Regions from separate parts of the Streptomyces sp. NPDC051913 genome, predicted to be linked through region 1. Evidence: riboswitches for the same ligand, from Rfam matches in the RefSeq annotation. Region 1 holds a riboswitch; each other region holds the start of a gene.
What was found. Region 1 has a riboswitch for cyclic di-AMP ahead of ACIHIX_RS44000 (M23 family metallopeptidase). Riboswitches for the same ligand answer to the same signal wherever they lie in the genome.
Positions count from the first base shown of each region.

Region 2: it holds a riboswitch for cyclic di-AMP, as region 1 does, so the genes downstream of both, ACIHIX_RS04595 (transglycosylase SLT domain-containing protein) here and ACIHIX_RS44000 (M23 family metallopeptidase) in region 1, are expected to answer to the same signal.
Region 3: it holds a riboswitch for cyclic di-AMP, as region 1 does, so the genes downstream of both, ACIHIX_RS12835 (peptidoglycan DD-metalloendopeptidase family protein) here and ACIHIX_RS44000 (M23 family metallopeptidase) in region 1, are expected to answer to the same signal.
Region 4: it holds a riboswitch for cyclic di-AMP, as region 1 does, so the genes downstream of both, ACIHIX_RS27170 (C40 family peptidase) here and ACIHIX_RS44000 (M23 family metallopeptidase) in region 1, are expected to answer to the same signal.

Region 1 is NZ_JBIUCI010000026.1:95,438-98,230, reverse strand. Features, by position in the region: gene ACIHIX_RS44005 (aldo/keto reductase) at 1-439, opposite strand, end outside; gene ACIHIX_RS44000 (M23 family metallopeptidase) at 551-1,585, opposite strand; cyclic di-AMP (ydaO/yuaA leader) riboswitch at 1,597-1,754, opposite strand; tRNA gene ACIHIX_RS43995 (tRNA-Met) at 2,059-2,132, opposite strand; gene ACIHIX_RS43990 (alginate lyase family protein) at 2,209-2,793, opposite strand, start outside.
Region 2 is NZ_JBIUCI010000001.1:983,022-985,814, reverse strand. Features, by position in the region: gene ACIHIX_RS04600 (HAD family hydrolase) at 69-875, shown strand; gene ACIHIX_RS04595 (transglycosylase SLT domain-containing protein) at 880-1,326, opposite strand; cyclic di-AMP (ydaO/yuaA leader) riboswitch at 1,332-1,536, opposite strand; gene ACIHIX_RS04590 (CocE/NonD family hydrolase) at 1,717-2,793, opposite strand, start outside.
Region 3 is NZ_JBIUCI010000004.1:37,719-40,511, reverse strand. Features, by position in the region: gene ACIHIX_RS12835 (peptidoglycan DD-metalloendopeptidase family protein) at 212-1,162, opposite strand; cyclic di-AMP (ydaO/yuaA leader) riboswitch at 1,167-1,346, opposite strand; gene ACIHIX_RS12830 (alpha-galactosidase) at 1,643-2,793, opposite strand, start outside.
Region 4 is NZ_JBIUCI010000009.1:168,386-171,178, forward strand. Features, by position in the region: gene ACIHIX_RS27160 (LysR family transcriptional regulator) at 1-67, opposite strand, end outside; gene ACIHIX_RS27165 (LysE family translocator) at 156-779, shown strand; gene ACIHIX_RS27170 (C40 family peptidase) at 855-1,328, opposite strand; cyclic di-AMP (ydaO/yuaA leader) riboswitch at 1,332-1,552, opposite strand; gene ACIHIX_RS27175 (hypothetical protein) at 1,889-2,197, opposite strand; gene ACIHIX_RS27180 (ATP-dependent Clp protease proteolytic subunit) at 2,205-2,793, opposite strand, start outside.

The DNA of each region.
Region 1 (2,793 bases):
CCGCCCTGACCAGTTCGTCGAGTGCGCCGATGATCTCCTCGACCGGCACTTCGGGCTTGTCGAAGTGGGTGTAGTAGAGGTCGATGTGGTCGGTGCCCAGGCGGCGCAGGGAGGCGTCCGCGGCGGCCTTGATGTTGGCGGCCGTCAGGCCCTGGTACTCCGGGTGCTGGCTGACCTTCGTGGCGATCACGACGTCGTCGCGGTTGCCGCGCGCCTTGATCCACTTCCCGATGATGGTCTCGGACTCACCGCCCGAGTTGCCCTCCACCCACGCGGAGTAGGAGTCGGCGGTGTCGACGAAGTTGCCGCCCGCGGCGGCGTAGGCGTCCAGGACGGCGAAGGACTGTGCCTCGTCGGCGGTCCAGCCGAAGACGTTGCCGCCGAGGGAGAGCGGGAAGACCTCGAGGTCGGACGTGCCCAGCTTGCGAAGAGAAGTCATGTACGGGATCAACACCCGTACCGGAAGCCGATATTCCGGACACGGAGAACCGGCAGCCCTGACGTCGGGGGGTGAGCGTCAGGACCGCCGGGGTTCAGAAGGAGACCCGCCTCAGGGAGTGAGGCCCTTGCTGCGCAGCCATGCCATCGGGTCGATGCCGGTGTCCGCCCCGCCGGGGTGGACCTCCAGGTGCAGATGGGCCCCGGTCACGTTGCCGGTCGCGCCCACGCGCCCGATCACCTCACCGGTACTGACCTTCTGGCCGACGCTGACGCTGATCGAGGACTGGTGGCAGAACCACAGCTCGGTGCCGTCGTCGAGGGTGAGGATCGTGCGGTAGCCGTAGGAGCCGGCCCAGCCGGCCTCCGTGATGGTGCCGCTGTGGATGGCCTTGATCAGCGTGCCCGTGGGGGCCGCGAAGTCGAGACCGGTGTGGTAGCCGGAGGACCACAGCGAACCGGCCTGACCGAAGGTCGAGGTGATCGTGTACGAGGAGGTCGGCAGCGTGAACTGCTTGGCGAGCTCGGCGAGACGCTTGGCCTCGGCCTCCTTCGCGGCCTTCTCCTCGGCGGCCTTCTTCGCCTCGGCGGCGTCGTCGGCGGCCTGCTTCAGCGCGGCGGCCTCGGCCTTCGCGGACTGCTCGGCGACCTCGGCCTCGGCGGCGAGCTGGACCTTGTTGTCGACCTGGTTCTGCTGACTTTCGGCCTGCGCCATGATCCGGTTGCGCAGCGCCTCACCGGCGTCCGAGCCGCTCTCCGCGGTCTCCGTGGTGCTGGTGGCCAGGCTGCTGAGCGCGGTGGCGGAACCCTTGGGGGCCTCGTCGTCACCGCCGAAGACGCCGCCCACGGAGGGCAGGTCGGGCATCGAGATGGAGACCGGCGGCTTGCCGGTGTTGGCGCTGGCCATACCGCCCGCGCCGACGGCGGCTATGACACCGACGCCCAGGACGGTGGAGCTGCGGGCGAGTCCCCCGCCGCGCTGCTTGGCCACCCGGTGCTTGCCGCGAGCCGGCCGGAGGGAGTCCTCGGTGGGATTCCAGACCTCCTGCGGACCCTCGTCGTGGTGGTAGCTGCCGTAGCCGAAGGCATCGGTGCTGCGCTGGCTCGGCACATACGGGGCCTCGGGGGCAGGCCGGTTTGACGCCACGTGGGCGTGCTCCTTTCCTTCCTTCTCGCCTACCGGGTTAGCTGACGGGTTCGGAGCAGGAAGGTCTCCTACGCGCGTATAACCGCCGTGCTGCCACGGCGACTTCCGCGTGATTCACCCCAAGTTGGTGGTTCCCCGGTTCCCTTGCGGGATTCGGCGCGTGCGCACGGAGCCGACTCTTGTGACGGCTGGGACGACCGCGCTGCGTTATCGAACGTTAATAGACCCGGGGTGCTGATTCCAAGCTGTTCCGCTTGATCATTAACCTTTTTCAGCAGGACGTAGGGGTCATGGCCGGTGAAAAACGGGCGAGTTGACCCGACCTCAGGAAGCTCACAGGTACTGACGGTATGTCAGTTGTTATGCGGAGGGGGGTCGAGCGATCACCCGCCGTGACAACTGCCGCGTGAGGGGAAACGACCCGGAAACGACTCAGGGCCGGAATCCATTAGATTCCGGCCCTGGGCCATCAGTAGCGGGGACAGGATTTGAACCTGCGACCTCTGGGTTATGAGCCCAGCGAGCTACCGAGCTGCTCCACCCCGCGGCGATGACTCAATAGTACGCCATCCGCGGGGCTGCTCGCGCACGCATTACCCCTGGGCCCGCTCGACCTGTGTTTCTCAGTCGGCCGGGTTGCCCGCGTGGGTCAGGGTCTCCCAGGAGACGAAGAGGTTGTCGGTGCCTGCCGGGCGGGTCTCCTCCGCGAGTTTGCGGGCCGCCGGGACGGAGAGGCCGAGGCGGCCCTCCAGGTGGTTGAGGGCGACCTCCAGGTCCGGGCCCATGTTCCGGTCCACCTTCCCGCCGCACAGCCACGCGGGCGCGGACTCGCCGGCCTGGTAGCGGGCGTGGAAGGCGAGGGTGCTCTTCAGCCGGTCCTTGATCTCGCCGTAGAGGTCGATGCCCTGGTGCCAGGCGGTCTCGGCGATGTGGGCGGTGGCGGCGACGGAGTAACCGACGTGCTTGAAGTTGCGGCAGGTCTCCTGGGACATGCCGTCCTTGTACGTCTTCTGCCCGAACCAGTACGTCGTCAGCTTCTGCGGTGTGGTGATGCTCGCCCCCTTGGGGGTGAGCGGCAGCGTGCCGTCCTCGGCCAGGTAGAAGTAGGCGGGCACGCGCTCCCGGAACCGTTCGAGGGCGTGGTCGAAGGCCCTCCGGTCCTCCAGGAAGACGGCGATCCCGATGGCCGCGTCGGTCATCACGAGGTC
Region 2 (2,793 bases), on a different contig from region 1:
GGATGTGAAAGGTGCGGCCGTCCGGTTCGCGTCGAGTCGGCGGGGGATTCCATCCGTATTCTCTGATCATGGCCGCACCCACCGCATATTCACTCGTCGCCACTGACCTGGACGGAACCCTCCTCCGGGGCGACGACACGCTCTCCGACCGCTCGCTCGCCGCGCTCGCGCGGGTGGCGGCGGCCGGGGCCCGGCATCTGGTGGTGACCGGCCGACCGGCCCCCAGAGTGCGGCCGCTCCTCGACGACCTCGGCAGCACCGGGCTCGCGGTGTGCGGGCAGGGCGCGCAGGTGTACGACGCCGGCGCGGACCGTCTGCTGTGGTCGGTCACCTTGGACCGGGAGCTGGCCGAGACCGCGCTCGGCAAGATCGAGGCGGAGGTGGGGCAGGTGTACGCCGCCGTCGACCAGGACGGGGTCGACGGGCTCACGCTCATCGAGCCGGGCTATCTGATGCCGCACCCGACCCTGCCCGCCGTGCGGGTGGGCCGCCGTGACGACCTGTGGTGCGAGCCGATCAGCAAGGTGCTGCTGCGCCATCCCACCCTGTCGGACGACGAGTTGGCGGCGACCGCGCGCGGAGTCGTCGGTTCCCTCGCGACGGTGACGATGTCCGGCCCCGGCACCGTCGAACTCCAGCCATGCGGCATCACGAAGGCGACGGGCCTCGCGCTGGCCGCCGAGTACCTCGGCCTCGGCCCGCGGGACACCGTCGCCTTCGGTGACATGCCCAACGACATCCCCATGTTCGACTGGGCGGCCCATGGTGTCGCGATGGCCAACGCCCACCCCGAACTCAAGGCGGTCGCGGACGAGATCACCCTTTCGAACGAGGACGACGGCGTCGCCGTCGTCCTCGATCGGCTGTATCGCTAGATCTCTAGTAGGCGCCGTACACGTTGTCGATCGAGCCGTACACCGCGGCCGCGTAGTTGCAGGCCGCGGTGATGTTCGCGACCGGGTCGTAGGAGTTCCACGAGGTGCCGGCCACGTGGTACGCGTTGAAGGTCGGGTCGATCACCTGGAGCAGGCCCTTGGAGGGCGTGCCCGCGATCGCGTTGGAGTCCCAGTTGTTGATGGCGTACGGGTTGCCCGAGGACTCACGGATGACGTTGCGGTAGATGCCGTCGTAGGTGCCGGGGATCCCGTTCTGGGCCATGACCTGGAGCGAGGCGCGGATCCAGCCGTCGAGGGTGTCGGAGTAGCCGAGCGAGGTGGCGGTGACCGTGGTCGTGGTGGCCGCGGACGCGGTGGTCGCGCCGACGACGGGGAAGGCGAGTGCGGCGACGGCGGCACCGGTGACAGCGAGCTTGCGGGACAGACGCATGACGAAGTTCCTCTCCGGCGCCTGCGAGGTGAGCTGTCGGGTTCGGGCGGGAGCTGCCCGGTCATGCCGAGAAGGCATTACTTCACCCCAAGCCGTACCGGAATGTCCGAAGACGTCCGGTACGGCGACTTACCTGGTTCCCCCGCTCCTGCCGTGAAGTTCTCTGTGTGAGCGGTCTACGGGCGGCGGCAGGATTCGGCGTCCACCCGGGCCGGGAACGTATGCGACTGCACATGTCCGAAACAAGTACCGGATTCACAGATCGCACCTGTTGACCTTGGTGCGTGGATTGTGAGGCCCGGAATCACGGGGATTAGGGGCGTGGGAGCGTGAGGCAAGTCACCGTCGAGCGCGAGAACGGCAAATCGGGCAATCATCCCCAACTGGCGTTTAACCGGCGGTCCGTGGAATCCGCTTCTCCCAGGTCCGATGGAAGACCACCTCGCCGCCCTCGGTGCAGATCACCTCGTCGGAGGTCAGGAACACAGCCGCCTCACAGATGATCTCCGAGCGGGTCCGGACGGTCGTGTCCCAGCCCAGCTCCGGCCGGTGCAGCCGGATCGACCACTCCGAGCGGGCGCGGGCCGACAGGGGGTCCGTCTCGTCGATCGTGTACGTCTCCAGTGCGTCCTCGGTGAACTCCAGGCCGTCGGGATAGACCCGGGTGCCGCCGTACCGCGGATCGACCTCAAGGCGCCACTCGCCCTTGGCGACATCCCGGACGACCAGCCGCTCGGGGCGGGGTTCGTCGAGGGTGGCCGGGAAGTTGACCCCGAGGGGCGCGGACTGTTCGGGCTCTGCGAAGCCGATGTCGGCAGCCAAGTCACGGGTCCTGACCGGCAGTTCGAGGAAGCTGCCCGCCGGGTCCAGCGTGAGGCCGGCCTCTGACTCGGGTTGCGGCCAGATCCACGGCCAGTACGCGGAGGAGACCGCGAGCCGGATGCGATGACCCGGCGGGAAGACATGCCCGATGCCGTTCAGCTCGAAGGCGACCTCCCCGGTCGCCCCCGGCTCCCACGGCACCGCCCGGTCCCGCCCGTGCCGCGCCGACAGATTCAGCACGCCCCGGGTGGCCAGCGTCGACGCACCGTCCGGCGCCACATCGCACAGCCGTGCGATCACCTGTCCGCGCGGCACCTCGCACGTCACCCGCAACCGCACCCGGGGCCGCCCCAGCACCCAGGTCTCCTCGCCCACCGCGAACTCGAAACAGGCCGAACGGGCGTCCTCCTCCCGCTGGTCCGGCGGCAGGTCGGCGTCGTTCCCGAACGGGAAGAAGCGCCCGGCGTCCACGCCCGTGTGCTGCGGGGAGCGGACGAGGACGGGGGCGCCCTGGAGGCCGTACGAGATGGTCGTGACGTGCGGGGAGGGCCAGGCCGGCTCGCCGACCCAGCGGCCCGGGAGGGCGTCGTAGGCCGTGGCGGGGCGATGGGAGTCGCTGACGTAGGCCCGCAGCAGGGGCTCGCG
Region 3 (2,793 bases), on a different contig from region 1:
CGTAGAAAGCGCTTGCATCCCTCGGAGATCACTGTGGTCCCACCCTCCCCTCCCTGTCGACGGTTTGGACAGCCGCGCCACAAGACCGCAATGAAGCGATCATGAAACGGCAAGACCCAACACCGAAGGCCGGACCCGGGGATCGGGGTCCGGCCTTCGGTGGCATCGGGGGAGGGAGCGTCAGCCGACGCGGCACCCTCGCAAAGGAGCGTCAGCCGACGGCGACACCCTTCGAGCGGAGGTACGCGACCGGGTCCACGTCCGAGCCGTAGTCCGGCGTGGTGCGGATCTCGAAGTGGAGGTGCGGTCCGGTGACGTTGCCGGTGGCGCCGGAGAGACCGATCTGCTGGCCCTCGGTGACGGTCTGTCCGGACGAGACCGAGAGCGCGGACAGGTGGGCGTACTGCGCGTAGTAGCCGTCGGCCAGCTTGATGACGACCTGGTTGCCGTACGCGCCGCCCCAGCCGGCGGAGACGACGGTGCCCGCGGCCACGGCCTTCAGCGAGGTGCCGGTCGGGACGACGAAGTCGGTGCCGGTGTGGTAGCCGCTGGACCACATGCTGCCCGCCGTGTGGTAGGCGGTGCCGACGGTGGCGCCGGCCACGGGGAGCGTGTAGCCGCCGGCGGTGCTGGTCGACTCACTGCTCTGGGTGGCGGTCGTCGTGTCCGAGGAGGACGAGGACTTCTCGGCACTCGTGGACTTCTCGGTGCTCGCGGACTTCTCCGCGCTCGCCGACTTGTCCGCGCTCGCCGCCGCCTTCTTGCCGAGCGTGAGCTTCAGACCCGGGTGGATGAGCGAGGGGTCGGAACCGACGGCCTCACGGTTGTCCGAGTACAGCTTCTTCCAGCCGCCGGTGACGTTCTGCTCGTCGGCGATCTTCGAGAGGTAGTCGCCCGCCCGCACCGAATAGGTGCGCACGGTAGCGGTGTTCGCGGCACCCTTCTTCTGCGTGGCCTTCTCGGCGACCGTCTTCTCGGCGACCGGAAGGGACTGAACGGCCTTTTCCGAAACCGACTGCGAGACGGACTGCGGGGTGGCCGCGTGGGCGCCGGCGGCGCCCATCAAAGGCAGAGCGAGAGCGGCGCCGCCGGTACCGGCGACGGCGATCGAGCGGGTGAGGCGCTGGGACTTCGGGCGGCGGTGCTTACCCTTGGCGGGCATGGCGAATTCCTCTCCGGCGCCTACGAGGTGAGCTGTCGGGTGCGGACTGGAGATGCCCGGGCGCACCGAGGTGCGCCTTAACCCCAAGCCTGTTCCGGAAGACCGGTCCAGGCACTTGTACCTGTGGGTCCCCCGCTCCTGCCGTTCACGGGTGAGTTGTGCGGATTCCGGGCGGCGGCAGGATTGGGCGTCCGTCCGGATTGGTGGCGAACGTAAGCGAGGAAGACGCAAAGGGACAAGTAAGGGGTTCCAGGACGATTGCATTCCTCTTGATCCGCTGTGAATTTCCCGCTCACCCTCCGTGCATCAGCACCGCTTCCCGGAAGGCAAATCCCCAGCAATTGGAGGCGCATTACGTGAACATGACGGGCGACACAGGGTCACCGATATGACGCTCCTCACGTGCCGTTCGCACAGCTTCCCTTATTCCAGAGCGAGTTGGAATGAAGGCCACCCAAGCCACCAATTCGGACAGAAAGCTCAGATGCGACGCAGTCGGAGAACTGCCGCATCCAGATCGCCCCGCAATCCCACCCGTAGGCCGTGATGCTGCAATACGGCCCCTCTGAGAATTTCGCCCGTTTCGAGGCATTCATACGACGCAGTGGGGTCGAGGCCCCGCAGCCGCAGCGCCGGGACGGGTTCGCCGTAGTGCTGCGCCTGGAGCCAGGCGAGGACGACGGTCTCGCCCCCGAGGACGTACTGCACGGCGCTCAGTCCGCCCTGCGGAGCCCGCAGCCGGTACTGGTCGCCGCGCTGCACGAGCGGCCGGATGCCCTTGTAGAGCTCCACCCACTCGCGGGCCTCGGCGAGCTCCTCCTCCGTCCACCGCGTGAGGTCGCCGCCGACGCCGAGCACACCGGCCATGGCGCTGACGAACCGGAAGCGCAGCGAGCTGACCCGGCCGTTGAGCATGGCGTTCGGACTGTCGGTGACCCACGCCGCCATCGCGCGCGCGGGATGGAGCTGGCTGAAGCCGTGCTGGATGGCGAGCCGGTCGAGGGGGTCGGTGTTGTCGGAGGTCCACACCTGGTCCGTGCGGCTCATCACACCGAGGTCGATCCGGCCGCCGCCGCCCGAGCAGGACTCGAAGGCGACGCCGGGGTGGGCGGCCCGCAATCGGTCCAGCAGGGCGTAGAAGGCGTGCACATGGTCGACCCAGAGCCGCTGCGGGTAGGGCTCGCCGGGCCAGCCCGCGTCCGTGAAGCAGCGGTTGAAGTCCCACTTCACATAGTCGATCGGGGCGCTGGACAGCAGGGCGTCGAGCTGCCCCCAGAGGTACTCCTGGACGTCCTCGCGCGCGAGGTTCAGGACCAACTGATTGCGTAGTTCCGTCCGCTTTCGTCCCGGCTGGAACTGCGCCCAGTCCGGGTGTGCCCGGTACAGGTCGCTGTCCGGGTTGACCATCTCGGGCTCGACCCAGATGCCGAACTGCATCCCGAGGGCGTGCACGGAGTCGGCGAGGGGCTTCAGACCGCCCGGGAAGCGGTCGCGGTTGACCGTCCAGTCACCGAGTCCTGCGCGGTCGCTGGTCCGGGCGCCGAACCAGCCGTCGTCGACCACGAACAGCTCGACGCCGATGGCCGCGGCCCGCCGTGCGAGGGCCTCCTGCTGTTCCTCGGAGATGTCGA
Region 4 (2,793 bases), on a different contig from region 1:
CCGCCCGGGTGATCGAGCCGGCCTCGGCGACCGCGACCAGGGCGGCGAGGCGGTTCGGATCGTACATACGGGCCCCCAGGCTAAAGGGATGCTTAAGGCGGACCCAGAATATTCGACATACCTGCTGAAGGCTCCGGCACGGCACGCTGGACGGCATGGACGGACAGCTCATCGCCTTCACCGGGGTCGCCGCCGGCATGGTCGCCATGCCCGGCGCCGACTTCACGGTCGTCGTACGCAATGCCCTGGTCTCGCGCCGGGCCGGTGTCGCGAGTGCCCTCGGCGTCGCGGGCGGGCTGCTGCTGCACACGGCGCTCGCGGTGGCCGGGGTCGCCGCGGTCCTGGCGGCCGTACCGGCGCTGTTCCGTGCGCTCCAACTGCTGGGCGGCGCCTATGTGCTCTACCTCGGCGTACGGACGCTGCGCTCGCTGAGCCGTCCGTACGGCGCGGTCGAGGAGTCCGGGGGCGGCGGCGTGCGGCCGGTGTGGCAGGGGTTCGTCACCAATGCCCTGAACCCGAAGGCGCCCATCACCTTCCTGAGCCTGTTGCCGCAGTTCGTGCCGGCGGGCCGGCCCGTGCTGCCCCGCACGCTGCTGCTGGCGCTGATCGTGGTCGTGCTCGCCCTGGTGTGGTTCCCGGCGGTGGCGCTGCTGGTGGACCGGCTGGGCCGGTGGCTGCGGCGCCCGCGGGCCGCACGGCTCGTCGCGGGGGGCACGGGGGCCGCGCTGAGCGTGCTGGGCGTCGTGCTGCTGCTGGAACCGCTGGCGGGCCTCGGCTGAGAGCCCCGCGGGGGTGACGGCCGGTCAGGTGGCCGTCACCCCCACGGGAGAGTCACCGGTCCGCTCGGCGGGGAGCTACTTGACCCGGCCGTACCAGACGCTGCTCGACCAGATCTTCTCGAGCTTCACGACCTCCCCGCTCTTCGGGGAGTGCCAGATCTTTCCCTTCCCGGCGTAGATGCCGACGTGGTACACGTTCGACCCCGAGTGGAAGAACACGAGGTCTCCGGCCTTGCGGCTGCCGGAAGAGATGTGGCGGGTCTTGTTGTACTGCTGGGCCGCCGTGCGGGGCAGGGTCTTGCCCGCCTTCTTGTACGAGTACAGCGTGAGCCCTGAGCAGTCGAACCTGTGCGGTCCCGTGGCGCCCCACTTGTAGGGCGAGCCCTTCTTGGAGGCCGCCACCTGAAGTGCCTTCGTCGCCGGTGTCGCGGCCTCCGCGTCGGAGGCGACGCCCGGGATCACGATGGAGCCGCCCACTGCGGCGATGGTGAGGGCCGAGGCCGTACCGGCTCGGGCCATCAGCGACGGGACACGATTGAGCGCAGACATGCGCAACCCTTCGTCAGCCGCCTGTGAAGGATGACCTGTCGGATTCGGGCTGGCGAAGTTGCCCGGCCGCGTTGTCGCGGCTTCACCCCAAGGGCTGCTCGGACCGGTCTCCCCGAAGGGAGCGACCTTCCCGGCGACCCGTCTTGCCTGGGTCCTCCACTCCTGCCGATCCACTCCTGTCGACCGGTCATCCGGGCGGCGGCAGGACTCGGCGTCCGCCCGGACCGCCCCGCCGCTGCGGCGGGGGCTTGTCGTCAGACAGGGATCTTCACGCACTCAATGCCGAAAAACCCAATGGAATCGGGGATTTGTGTTGTTACTCACCACTCACCCGTTCGGGTGGACACTCCTCTGTTCGAGCGACCGTCGAGGGGCCCGAGGAGCCTCGGACCAGCGACGGAACACCTCATTCCGGCCCTGGGCTACGCGCGTTGCGCAAGCCTGACGGGCCCGCAAAACTACTGCTGGCTACGCCATATGGGGGTACGTCTTTTGGTGCGTTTGAAGGCCGGTCCGGACGCCTCGTGTCGCGACATCCGGTCCGGACCGGTGCCGGTGCGTCAACTGTCGGAGTGCGGCGGCACCATGACCCGCGCCGTGCGCCGCTCCCCGTCCAGGACGCGCAGCGCCCGGGTCAGGGTCGCCGCGTGCAGTTCGGCCTCGCCCCGCTGGTGCATCGTCGCCAGCGCGTCGCGCAGCTCGGCCGCCTTGGCGACCAACGCCTGGGCGGCCCGCAGCCCGCGGTAGGTGTCCCCGGGGTGCGCGGGGTTGATCCGGCCGAGCAGATCGACCACGTCGAGATAACGGTCGATCAACTCGCCCTCGGCGCGCGTCAGCGCGGGCAGCGGAGGCAGTTCGGGTGGGAGCATCGCCCGCTCACCGGGTGTCGGACGAGGGGCGCGACGCCCGGCGGCCGGGGACGATCCGATCCACCAGGCCGTGTTCCAGGGCCTCTTGGGCGGTGAGGATCTTGTCCCGCTCGATGTCCTCGGTGACTTGCTCCCGCGTCCGCCCGGTGTGGCGTACGAGCATCTCCTCCAGCCGGTCGCGGACGCGCCCCAACTCCTCGGCCTGGATGGCCAGATCGCCGGCCTGCCCCGCCACCGGCTCGGACAGGGAGGGCTGGTGGAGCATCATCCGCGCACCCGGCAGCGCGGACCGCTTGCCCGGGGTCCCTGCCGCCAGCAGCACGGTCGCGGACGACCCGGCCTGTCCCAGGCAGATCGTCTCCACGTCGCAGGAGACGTACCGCATCGTGTCGTAGATCGCCGACATGGCGCTGAAGGAGCCGCCGGGGGAGTTGACGTACAGCGAGATGTCCCGGTCGGGGTTCTGGTACTCGAGGTGCATGAGCTGCGCCATCACGTCGTTGGCCGAGGTGGCGTCGATCCGCGTGCCGAGGAAGACGATCCGCTCCTCCAGCAGCTTCGAGTACGGGTCCCTCGTCCTGCTGCCGAAGCTCGTG